4 regions of the Serratia sp. D1N4 genome follow, and region 3 is predicted to be linked to each of the others. Evidence: predicted binding sites of a transcription regulator. Region 3 holds the regulator's gene; each other region holds the start of a gene.
The links. The regulator PurR, encoded in region 3, represses purine synthesis genes. The targets are predictions, from matches to a motif close to CANGCAAACGTTTGCNTG.
Positions count from the first base shown of each region.

Region 1: the regulator PurR is predicted to act here: its motif matches at 1,798-1,815, upstream of cvpA (colicin V production protein).
Region 2: the regulator PurR is predicted to act here: its motif matches at 1,896-1,913, upstream of gcvT (glycine cleavage system aminomethyltransferase GcvT).
Region 4: the regulator PurR is predicted to act here: its motif matches at 883-900, upstream of carA (glutamine-hydrolyzing carbamoyl-phosphate synthase small subunit).

Region 1 is NZ_CM137274.1:1,783,404-1,786,547, forward strand. Features, by position in the region: gene folC (bifunctional tetrahydrofolate synthase/dihydrofolate synthase) at 1-910, shown strand, start outside; gene dedD (cell division protein DedD) at 911-1,648, shown strand; gene cvpA (colicin V production protein) at 1,940-2,440, shown strand; gene purF (amidophosphoribosyltransferase) at 2,462-3,144, shown strand, end outside.
Region 2 is NZ_CM137274.1:4,237,127-4,240,270, forward strand. Features, by position in the region: gene gcvP (aminomethyl-transferring glycine dehydrogenase) at 1-145, opposite strand, end outside; gene gcvH (glycine cleavage system protein GcvH) at 238-624, opposite strand; gene gcvT (glycine cleavage system aminomethyltransferase GcvT) at 655-1,752, opposite strand; gene ACX1CU_RS19025 (YajG family lipoprotein) at 2,470-3,030, shown strand; gene ACX1CU_RS19030 (outer membrane lipoprotein) at 3,034-3,144, shown strand, end outside.
Region 3 is NZ_CM137274.1:2,806,231-2,809,374, forward strand. Features, by position in the region: gene ACX1CU_RS12290 (C40 family peptidase) at 1-244, shown strand, start outside; gene sodB (superoxide dismutase [Fe]) at 454-1,032, shown strand; gene cydH (cytochrome bd-I oxidase subunit CydH) at 1,092-1,181, opposite strand; gene purR (HTH-type transcriptional repressor PurR) at 1,504-2,529, shown strand; gene punR (DNA-binding transcriptional activator PunR) at 2,510-3,144, opposite strand, start outside.
Region 4 is NZ_CM137274.1:817,299-820,442, forward strand. Features, by position in the region: gene dapB (4-hydroxy-tetrahydrodipicolinate reductase) at 1-654, shown strand, start outside; gene carA (glutamine-hydrolyzing carbamoyl-phosphate synthase small subunit) at 1,124-2,272, shown strand; gene carB (carbamoyl-phosphate synthase large subunit) at 2,291-3,144, shown strand, end outside.

The DNA.
Region 1 (3,144 bases), 1.0 Mb from region 3:
TTCCCTGACGTACTTCGAATTCGGCACGCTGTCGGCGTTGCAACTGTTCAAACAGGCTAAGCTTGACGTGGTGATCCTGGAAGTCGGATTGGGCGGGCGTTTGGATGCGACCAATATCGTCAACCCGAGCGTGGCGGTAGTGACCAGTATCGCTTTGGATCACACCGACTGGCTGGGTAGCGATCGCGAAAGCATTGGCCGCGAAAAAGCCGGGATTTTCCGCAGCGGCAAACCGGCGATCGTCGGCGAACCGGATATGCCACACAGCATTCAGCAGGTGGCCGAAAATTTGGGCGCCGCATTGTATCGCCGTGGCGATGCCTGGAACTTCAGCGAGCAGGGTGAACGTTGGCAATGGGAAGGGGGTGGCACCCGGTTGACCAACTTGCCAATGCCGAACGTGCCGCTGGCGAATGCGGCCACCGCCTTGGCGGCGTTGCACTATGCTGCACTCGAGATTGATGAGAAAGCCATTTTTACCGGGTTGCAGCAGGCAGCATTGCCGGGGCGTTTCCAGATTGTGCAGCGGGATCCGCTGCTGATCCTGGATGTTGCGCATAATCCGCATGCGGCGGGCTATCTGGCCGGGCAACTGGCAAAATTGCCACGTAATGGCGGCAAGGTGCGGGCCGTGGTGGGTATGCTGTCGGATAAAGACATCGCCGGTACGCTGGCTTGCCTGAGCGAACAGGTGGATGCCTGGTACTGCGCCCCGTTGGAAGGCCCACGCGGTGCCAGCGTTGAGCTGCTGGCGCAGTATTTAACGGAGCCGCAGCAGTTTGCCGACGTCCCAACGGCCTGGCGTCAGGCGATGCAGGATGCAGATATTCAAGACATTGTGATCGTCTGTGGATCGTTCCACACCGTTGCCCATGTGATGGCGGCGCTAGACGAGAGGCGGGGAGTGTGAGTGGCAAGTAAATTTCAGAACCGACTGGTTGGCACTGTGATTCTGGTTGCCCTGGGGGTCATTATCCTGCCGGGGTTGCTGGACGGAAAAAAGAGGCATTATGAGGATGAGTTTGCGGCCATTCCTCTGGTGCCGAAACCGGGTGATGCCCACGAAACTGACGTGATACCGCCGGTGAATCAGCCGTTGCCAGCCCAGCCGCCGGAAGGGGCGGGGGCGTTGGTCGAGCAGCAGGCCGCGACCGAAGCCGCAACCCGGCAGGCGGCGAATCAACGTGGGCAGCAGCAGGAACAGCAGCAGCCTGTGCTGGTGGCACCACCGCCGATCGAAACCAAACCGGTACAACAACCCAAGCCGATAGAAACCAAACCGCTGGAAGTGAAGCCAAAACCGGTAACACCGCCGAAGGTTGAGCCTAAGCCGGAAGTGAAGCCGGAGCCAAAACCCGAACCTAAGCCAGAACCAAAACCAGCGGCTGAAGAAAAAGCGCCGGTAGGGCAGGCTTATGTGGTGCAACTGGGGGCGCTGAAAAATGCCGCCAAGGTTAACGAGATCGTCGCGTCGCTGCGTTTGTCTGGCTACCGAGCCTACACCGTGCCTTCAACGCCGGTACAGGGGGAGATTACGCGGATTTTCGTCGGCCCGGATGCGTCGAAGCAGAAGCTGCAAGCGTCACTGCCTGCACTGAATGGTATCAGTGGCTTGAGCGGGCAGGTAAAGGCTTACAGCGCACGCTGAGTTGCTCCAGCTCACTCTTCTTCGGGGAGCGGGGGCTGGAGAAACATCAGTAAAACTGTGCTTTTCAGAGACGAAACAACCTATGTAGGCGCGGCGATTAAGAAATTTTTTATCGCCGTTTTTTATTTGTTACGTGGCGGGAAATCCCCTACGCAAACGTTTTCTTTTTCTGTTAGAATTCGCCGCGAATTGGTCATACCCGATAACATTCGAGCAGTATCAGGGCAGTTAATGCTGATGCAGCCTGAAGGATAAAGGGGATGCAAGGGGCGATTCATTATTGGAATGGTCATGGTCTGGATTGATTACGTCATTTTAGCGTTGATTGGATTTTCGGCTCTGGTGAGCCTGATCCGAGGGTTTGTGCGTGAAGCCTTGTCACTGGTGACATGGGGATGTGCGTTCTTTGTTGCCAGCCATTTCTACCCTTACCTTGCAGCCTATTTCACTCGTTTTGAAGATGAACTGGTACGGAACGGCATCGCGATAGCCATTTTGTTTATCGCGACGCTGATTGTAGGCGCTATCGTTAACTATGTGATTGGTTCACTGGTAGAAAAAACCGGATTATCGGGCACCGATCGGGTGTTGGGCGTGTGCTTCGGCGCACTGCGCGGCGTGCTGATCGTGGCGGCGATACTGTTTTTCCTGGATACCTTTACCACCCTGTCGCAAAGTGCGGACTGGAAACAGTCACAGCTTATCCCCCAGTTCAGCTATATCATCAGATGGTTTTTTGACTATCTGCAGAGCACGTCGAGTTTCTTACCGTCTCACTTACCGGGGCGGTAGCGGCTTAGAGGAAAAGACAACATGTGCGGTATTGTCGGTATCGCCGGTTTCATGCCGGTAAACCAGTCGATTTATGATGCGTTGATGGTGCTTCAGCACCGTGGGCAGGATGCCGCAGGCATCGTCACCATTGATTCCCATAATGGGTTCCGTCTGCGTAAGGCAAACGGCCTGGTGAAGGATGTGTTTGAAGCACGCCATATGCAGCGTTTGCAGGGCAATATGGGGATCGGCCATGTGCGTTACCCGACGGCAGGCAGCTCCAGTGCTTCAGAGGCGCAACCTTTTTATGTCAACTCGCCGTTTGGCCTGACTCTGGCTCACAACGGCAACCTGACCAACGCCCATGAACTGCGCCAAAAGCTGTTTGAAAGTGGCCGCCGTCATGTCAACACTACCTCCGATTCCGAGATCCTGCTGAACGTGCTGGCTACCGAGCTTGACCGTTTCCAACATTATCCGCTGGAGTCAGATAACATTTTCACCGCGGTGGCGGCGATGCATCAGCAACTGCGCGGTGCTTACGCCTGCGTGGCGATGATTATCGGCCACGGCCTGGTTGCGTTCCGCGATCCGAACGGTATCCGTCCGTTGGTGATCGGTAAGCGTGAACTGGGGGATGGCCGCTGTGAATACATGGTGGCATCTGAGAGCGTCGCGCTGGATACGCTGGGCTTTGAGTTCTTGCGTGACGTTGCGCCGGG
Region 2 (3,144 bases), 1.4 Mb from region 3:
CTGCTGGCACAATCTGTTGGATAAGCGCGCTGAGCGTGCGTGCGCCCACCGCGTCCAACATCTGCTGCTGTTGCTCTGCAGAAGGGCCGATGTGGCGTTCGATAAACGCTTCGCTGTGTTCAAGTTGGCTGAGTGTCTGGGTCATTGCTACAGATTCCTGAATGCTTGCGGGGTACGGGATAGCGCCTGAACTGCAAAACGCCCCGCTGTGGAGTCACATGCGGGGCGTTAAACTGATTACTCTTCGATGGAGGCTTGATACGCATCTGCATCTAGCAGATCGTCCAGCTCAGCTTCATCAGAAGCCTTGATGCGGAACAGCCAACCATCGCCATACGGCTCGCTGTTGACCAACTCTGGAGAGACTTCCAGATCGCCATTGACGGCAATGACTTCACCGCTGATTGGCGCATAAATATCCGAAGCGGCCTTCACGGACTCCGCTACGGCACAATCATCACCGGCAGAAACGGTGGTGCCCACTTCCGGCAGATCGACAAATACCATATCGCCCAACAGCTCCTGCGCGTGCTCGGTGATACCTACCACGTATTCGCCGTTACCTTCGTCACGCACCCACTCATGGGATGCGGCGTATTTCAGTTCTGATGGCACATTGCTCATTGACCTACTACTCCTTCGAAAAAATAGAAACTAATTGATCAGGGACTTACCGGCGCGCACAAAACCAGGTTTAGTCACTTTTACTGGCATTTCCCGGTTACGGATCTGTACAACCGCCTGCTCGCCAATACCGGCAGGCACACGCGCCAACGCAATACTATAGCCCAAGGTCGGTGAGAAGGAGCCGCTGGTAATCACACCTTCATGCACCTGACCCGTTGCATCGGTGAAACGCACCGGCAACTCATTACGTAATACGCCTTTTTCCGTCATGATCAAACCGACCAGTTGTTCGGTGCCCTGCTCACGCTGCTGCTCCAACGCCTCACGGCCAATAAACTGGCGATCCTGCGGCTCCCAGGCAATCGTCCAGCCCATGTTGGCGGCCAGCGGTGAAATCCCCTCGTCCATTTCCTGCCCGTATAGGTTCATACCGGCTTCCAAACGTAGAGTGTCACGCGCGCCTAGCCCGGCAGGCTTGACGCCAGCGGCCAGCAACTGCTGCCAGAAATCAACCGCCCGCTCTTTTGGCAGGGCGATTTCATAACCGGCTTCACCGGTGTAACCGGTGGTGGCGATAAACAGATCCCCGGCTTGCACGCCAAAGAAGGGCTTCATGCCTTCCACGGCCTGCTTTTGCTGCGGAGTAAATAAGGTGGCGGCACGCTCTTTGGCCTGCGGGCCTTGCACCGCGATCAGCGCCAGATCGTCACGCACCGTCAGTTCAACGCCGTAGGGTGCCGCATGTTGTTCGATCCAGGCTAAGTCTTTGTCACGCGTGGCGGAGTTCACCACCAGGCGGAAATAATCTTCGGTGAAGAAGTAAACGATCAGATCGTCAATCACGCCGCCGGACGCATTCAGCATGCCGCTATACAGCGCTTTACCCGATTGAGTGAGTTTGGCGACATCATTCGCCAACAGATAACGCAGAAATTCGCGAGTACGGGCACCGTGCAGATCCACAATGGTCATGTGGGAAACATCAAACATGCCCGCATCTTGGCGCACCCTGTGGTGCTCATCAAGCTGAGAGCCGTAATGCAGCGGCATCATCCAGCCATGAAAATCGACCATGCGCGCACCGCACGCCACGTGCTGATCGTACAGTGGGGTTTGCTTTGTCATCTTTTCCCTCTTTCCACTCAAAAAGCCGAAGACAGGGTGTTGCTACGCAATAAGGCAGGTGTGGCTCGTGGAACGTCTCACGGGCCTGATTACGTGGCGCACGCTGACTGCTCAATACACATTGCCGTGCTGACAATCAGCACGACGCAAACGATACCTTGACCTTGAACTTATCACTGAACGAACGCGTTAACCATAAGTTAAAATATACTCAACTTCGTTCAAGGCCAGTAAATTGCCACGCTAGTGTGCGGAGTTTTTCACTGGAAAACTGCGCTTATAAGCACAAAAGACACAATTAAAGCGGTATAAATCCGAAGTTATGTAACAAACAATCGATAAGCAGGAGAGTTTTGGCTTTTCAGAACGAAACATAGGATTAGAAAAAGTAATGGTAAAAACCAGCTGAAATTAGAATTTCTCAAATGAAGGGGAGATAAAAGAAAGCTATGGGTACTCTATTTAATTGAGAGTTCAGCTTGCCGCTCGCTGAACATTACGAATTTCCTTAGGCTACCCATACAACAAAAATAGGATCCTCCCCGGGCCCTGCAAGAAAATTGAAGCAGCGCAGTGACAAAACAGGCTTGCTCATCTTGTCGTCATTTAGCCCCCATCATTTCCGTGTCTACTTCATTTCATCAAGACATTATTTCTCTTTGTAAATATTTATGATAAATTTTAATTTCTCTATGTATCAAGGACAGGATAAAAGAAATGAAAATAGTTAATATAGTTGCTTGCTTGTTTCTAACGTTTATTTTAACGGGATGCGTTTCTGTTCCTCCAATGAATTTCTCAGTGCCTAATGTAGGTGTAAGTAATAAAAAAATTGATGCCGAAATTAAATCAATAACAGTTTCTCTTGCTAGGCCAGATGAGCAGAAAGGTGATATTCAGCTTGGAATGGAAGAGATTCCGCCATTATGGAAAAGCTCATTAGAGGAGTCACTTAACCGGATGGCTATTTTTAACGACAACTCGGATAAAAAAATCAGCCTTTCAGTAAAAATCCTTGCCATTGATGTTCCCTCTTTTGGCGCTTCCGTTACTACAAAGGCGATTGCCCGATATGAACTGATTAGCCGTTCGAATGGTAGTATTATCTACACTCAAGACATATCCTCTACTGGTACTGTACCTATGAGTTATACAATTGTTGGTGTTGTGAGGGGAAGAGAGTCACTTAATAGAGCGGTGCAGAATAATATAACTCAGTTCTTGCAAGCGCTAGAAACAGTTGATATTTCTAAACCCATGTTCCCAGTAAAAAATTAAAGTATGAGAACTACAATAGCATTTTTCGCCCTTTTCCTACTCATGGGATGTGCACCAAACGTCTCTCCGAATAGTTATTCTGTCGGTTCTGTAGGAGAGGTTAACCGTACAGTG
Region 3 (3,144 bases):
AATGTATCACCTGCGTGATGCCGCGCCGATCAAGAAAAGCGAGTTGGAAACCGGCGATCTGGTGTTCTTTCGCATCAATAACCGTGGTACTGCCGATCACGTTGGCGTTTATCTTGGTAACGGCAAGTTTATCCAGTCCCCGCGTACTGGCGAAGAAATCCGCGTCAGCCAGTTAGATAATGACTACTGGCAGAACCACTACATCGGCGCACGCCGTGTCGTCACGCCAAAAACTATCCGTTGATTTATTGCGGCTGAGACATAGCCTCAGCCGCCCTTTCCTGCCGATGCTTTAATCAATCAGCCGCTTAACATGCTTTAAACCTTTTTTTCACCCGGAAAGTTGTTAAGATTATTGTCCATAAAAAACACACAACAATTCTGTTTTCCTCCTTCAACCACCGGGTTGGAGGTTGTCGGAATAATAGTGCTGTATATAAAAAGGAGAAAGCAATGTCGTTTGAATTACCTGCATTACCGTATGAAAAAAACGCTCTCGAACCGCACATTTCTGCAGAAACCCTGGAATACCACTATGGTAAGCACCATAACACCTACGTGGTTAACCTGAACAACCTGGTGAAAGGCAGCGAGTTCGAAGGCAAAACCCTGGAAGAGATTGTCAAAACGTCTACCGGCGGCGTGTTTAACAACGCAGCACAGGTGTGGAACCACACCTTCTACTGGCATTGCCTGTCACCACAGGGTGGCGGCGAGCCAACGGGCGCAGTAGCCGCTGCGATCACCAAATCCTTCGGTTCTTTTGCTGCTTTTAAAGAGCAATTCACCGATGCCGCCGTGAAAAACTTCGGCGCGGGTTGGACCTGGCTGGTGAAAAAGGCGGATGGTACGCTGGCGATCGTTAGCACCTCAAACGCGGCAACCCCGCTGACCGGTGAAGACAAACCGCTGCTGACCGTTGACGTGTGGGAACATGCCTATTACATCGACTACCGCAATGCGCGTCCGAAATACCTGGAGAACTTCTGGGCATTGGTGAACTGGGCGTTCGTGGAAAAGAATCTGGCGTAATCGCTGGAGGTTGATAGCAAGGCGCAGCATGCTGCGCCTTTATTATTTCTTGGTATGAATCAGTTCAATGCGGCGATAAAACCGAAAACAATAATCATTGCTAAAGCACAAGCGGTGGTAATCAATGACATCTTCAAATTGGTATCCATAACGACTCCCTATCAGATTGGCTTCACTAAGCATAAAATCCACACGATTAATGCGTCAAATCATTTTCACACAGTTCGTGACTAAAATCTTGTTATCATTTCCCAAGTTATAATGCCGAATAGATCTTCCACTTTGCGTCAATTTGGGACAAAATCCGCAGTTCACAACTGCGTACCGGCAAAATGCCCCTCCTGTTTAAGCGGCTTACGAACTCAGCACTAAAAACTCAGCTTCCGCTTCTCTGGGGAGAGATCTACGCAGGCAAACGATTAACATCATACTTACATGCCATAACATGTGGGTTCAGGAGTCATTCTTTACATGGCAACGATTAAAGATGTCGCCAAACGCGCTGGCGTTTCCACCACCACCGTTTCGCACGTCATCAATAAGACGCGTTTCGTCGCCGAAGAAACAAAAGAGGCCGTTCGGGCTGCGATCAAAGAACTGCACTACTCCCCGAGCGCGGTCGCACGTAGCCTGAAGGTTAACCATACCAAATCGATCGGTTTGCTGGCGACCTCAAGTGAAGCGCCCTACTTTGCTGAAGTGATCGAGGCGGTAGAGAACAGCTGCTATAGCAAAGGCTATACCCTGATCCTTTGTAACTCGCACAATAACCTCGACAAACAGCGTGCCTACCTGGCGATGCTGGCGCAAAAGCGTGTTGATGGCCTGCTGGTAATGTGCTCGGAATACCCGGATGAGTTACTGGGCATGCTGGAGGATTATCGCAATATCCCCATGGTGGTGATGGATTGGGGTGCTGCACGCGGTGATTTTACCGATACCATTATCGATAACGCCTTTGAAGGCGGCTATCTGGCTGGCCGCTATCTGCTGGAGCGTGGCCACCGTGATATCGGGGCGATCCCTGGGCAGTTATCACGCAACACCGGCGGCGGCCGCCATCGTGGTTTCCTGAAGGCGCTGCAAGAGGCCAATGTTGAGGTGCGAGAAGAGTGGATCGTCCAAGGGGATTTTGAACCCGATTCGGGTTACAAGGCCATGCACCAGATCCTGTCGCAGAAACAGCGCCCTACTGCGGTATTTTGCGGGGGCGATATTATGGCAATGGGGGCGATCTGTGCCGCCGACGAACTGGGGCTGCGCGTCCCGCAGGATATTTCGGTGATCGGTTACGATAACGTGCGTAATGCGCGCTATTTCACCCCGGCGCTAACCACCATCCACCAGCCGAAAGAACGCCTGGGGGAAATGGCTTTCACCATGCTGCTGGATCGCATTATCAGCAAGCGTGAAGAATCCCAGGTGATTGAAGTACATCCAAAACTGATCGAACGCCGTTCCGTGGCCGATGGCCCATTTATCGATTATCGCCGCTAATCTCTTCGCTCAACCACTCCTGGTTGAGCGTTTCACTATCTCCTAGATACTCCAGTAGCCAGGCCATCGCCGGTGACTGTGCGTTCTGCTGCCAGGTCAGGCAGCAGGCACTGGCGGGAAACGGCTCCTGCAATTGCAATGCCACCAGTTCACCGCTTTGCACCAATGGCAGTACGCGATGCGCTGGCACCATGCCAACACACAACCCGCTGCGCAGGCAATCTACAGCGGAAACCCAGTCGGGTACGGTAAGCCGCCGCTGATTATCCAATGACCAAGTCACTCGCTTAGGCAAGTTGCGCGACGTATCCTCCAGCAACAGAGAGGGATATGGCCGCAGCTGATCGTTGCGCAGCAAACCGGTCAGGCTGGCCAGCGGATGTGACGCGCTAACGACACACAACCAGTTCATAAAACCCATATCGCGAAAGGCAAAGCCACCGCCCACCGGCACCGCACGCGTGGCACCGATCGCCATCTCGGCCCGGCCATCCACCAGCGCGTCCCACACGCCGTTGAACACTTCCGGTTGCACCACCAGTTCCACATCGGGGAAGTGGCGATAAAAATCCAGGACCAGTTGGCGGCTGCGCTGCGGCTTAACAATGATGTCCA
Region 4 (3,144 bases), 2.0 Mb from region 3:
GCGCTGGGTGTCACCGTCAGTGACAGCCTGGATAGTGTGGCTAATGGTTTCGATATTCTGATCGATTTCACCCGCCCAGAAGGCACCTTGGCACATCTGGCGTTCTGCGTGGCACATAAAAAAGGCATGGTCATTGGCACCACCGGTTTTGATGATGTCGGTAAAGCGGCGATCGGCGATGCTGCACAACATATCGGCATCGTGTTCGCGGCCAACTTCAGCGTTGGTGTCAACGTGATGCTCAAACTGTTAGAAAAAGCCGCCAAGGTGATGGGCGACTATACCGATATTGAAATTGTCGAAGCGCATCATCGTCATAAAGTGGATGCTCCTTCCGGCACTGCGCTGGCAATGGGCGAAGCCATCGCCGGGGCGTTGGGGCGTGATTTGAAAGAGTGCGCGGTTTACCAACGCGTTGGCTATACCGGTGAACGCGATCCGAAGAGCATCGGTTTTGCCACCATTCGCGCCGGGGATATCGTGGGCGAGCACACCGCCATGTTTGCCGATATTGGCGAGCGGATAGAAATTACGCATAAAGCATCTAGCCGCATGACTTTTGCCAATGGTGCGGTGCGCGCGGCATCCTGGATCACCAAGCAGCAAAAAGGGCTGTTTGATATGCGTGATGTCCTTGGTTTAGAGCAGTTATAATGTTTTGCATGCCATCGTGATGTGGTTGTATTGATCATAGTGCTATGATAATCGGACAATAATTTTATTGTCCTTTTTTTTAACCATAAAAATAGGGCTTACGTTCAATATCTATGATGTATGGCCTTTTTAAATCAGTTATCTTTTACTTTATCTCCTTTTTTTCTCTTCGTTTGTTCATTGGGGCTCTGTTTTAGCGGTCATCATGGGTTTTCTGTGTCATTGTGTCTCGCAACCGTTTACTAGCCCGAGTTTCCGTATGTTTTTATCGGTGTGAAGCCCATAAAACCGTGAGAACAGCAAAAATACGATAAAAAATGGTGCTTTGAGTAGACAAGTCAGATGCTCATCATTAAAATGCGCCCAATTTGCCAAAAATTAGCCTTGATGGTGGTTTTTGCATTGATTTAGGCGGTGAAATCTGAATTAATATGCAAATATTATGATTGATTATTCCTTGGAGGGTGTTTTGATTAAGTCAGCGCTATTGGTTCTGGAAGACGGAACCCAATTCCACGGTCGGGCCATCGGGGCAGAAGGTACGGCAGTGGGGGAAGTGGTCTTCAATACGTCGATGACCGGTTATCAAGAAATCCTCACTGATCCTTCCTATTCCCGCCAGATCGTTACTCTTACTTATCCTCATATCGGCAATGTCGGCACCAATGCTTCCGACGAAGAATCCTCCGCTGTTCACGCTCAAGGCCTCGTCATTCGTGACCTCCCACTGATTGCCAGCAACTATCGCAACGAAGAAGGTCTTGCCGAGTACCTCAAGCGCAACAACATCGTGGCGATTGCCGATATCGATACCCGTAAATTGACCCGTCTGCTGCGCGAAAAGGGCGCACAAAACGGCTGTATCATTGCCGGTGATGTCACCAATGCTGAATTGGCGCTACAAAAGGCCAAAGCCTTCCCTGGCCTGAAAGGCATGGATCTGGCGAAAGAAGTCACCACCAAAGAAGCTTACGCCTGGCAGCAGGGCAGTTGGACCTTGGAAGGCGATCTGCCAGAGGCTAAAACAGCGAGCGAACTGCCCTACCACGTGGTGGCCTACGACTACGGCGCCAAGCGCAACATCTTGCGTATGCTGGTGGATCGCGGCTGCCGCCTGACGGTGGTGCCTGCGCAAACTCCTGCCGCTGACGTGCTGAAAATGAATCCAGACGGCATTTTCCTGTCCAACGGGCCGGGTGACCCGGAGCCGTGCGATTATGCGATTACCGCCATCAAACAGTTCCTGGAAACCGACATTCCGGTATTCGGCATCTGCCTGGGCCACCAACTGTTGGCGCTCGCCAGCGGTGCGAAGACCGTGAAGATGAAGCTCGGCCATCACGGTGGTAACCACCCGGTCAAAGATCTGGATAACAACACCGTGATGATCACCGCGCAGAACCACGGCTTTGCGGTGGATGAAAATCATCTGCCCGCTACGCTGCGCGTCACGCATAAATCCCTGTTCGACCACACGGTGCAAGGGATCCATCGCACCGACAAAGCGGCGTTCAGCTTCCAGGGGCACCCGGAAGCCAGCCCAGGCCCGCACGATGCAGCGCCGCTGTTCGATCACTTTATCGAACTGATTGAGACTTACCGTTCCAACGCCAAATAATCAGGAGCCATAACAGCCATGCCAAAACGTACAGATATAAAAAGCATCCTGATCCTCGGCGCTGGCCCGATCGTTATCGGCCAGGCGTGTGAGTTCGACTACTCCGGTGCCCAGGCGTGTAAGGCGCTGCGTGAAGAGGGTTACCGCGTTATTCTGGTCAACTCCAACCCGGCAACCATCATGACCGACCCGGAAATGGCCGATGCGACCTACATTGAGCCTATTCATTGGGAAGTGGTGCGCAAAATTATCGAAAAAGAGCGCCCGGATGCGGTGCTGCCGACCATGGGTGGCCAGACGGCGCTGAACTGTGCGCTGGAATTGGAGCGCCAGGGCGTGCTGGCCGAGTTCGGCGTGACCATGATTGGTGCCACGGCCGATGCCATCGACAAAGCGGAAGATCGCCGCCGTTTCGACATCGCCATGAAGAAAATCGGCCTGGATACCGCGCGCTCCGGCATCGCCCATAATATGGAAGAAGCGCTGGCGGTGGCCGCAGACGTCGGCTTCCCGTGCATTATCCGCCCGTCGTTCACCATGGGCGGCACCGGTGGCGGTATTGCTTACAACCGCGAAGAGTTTGAAGAGATCTGCGAGCGCGGTCTGGATCTGTCGCCGACCAAAGAGCTGCTGATTGATGAATCGCTGATCGGTTGGAAAGAGTATGAAATGGAAGTGGTGCGCGATAAGAACGACAACTGCATTATTGTCTGTTCCATCGAAAACATCGACGCGATGGGCATCCACACCGGCGACTCAATCACCGTCGCCCCGGCACAGACGCTGACCGACAAAGAATACCAAATCATGCGTAACGCCTCGATGGCGGTGCTGCGTGAAATCGGCGTTGAAACCGGCGGCTCCAACGTGCA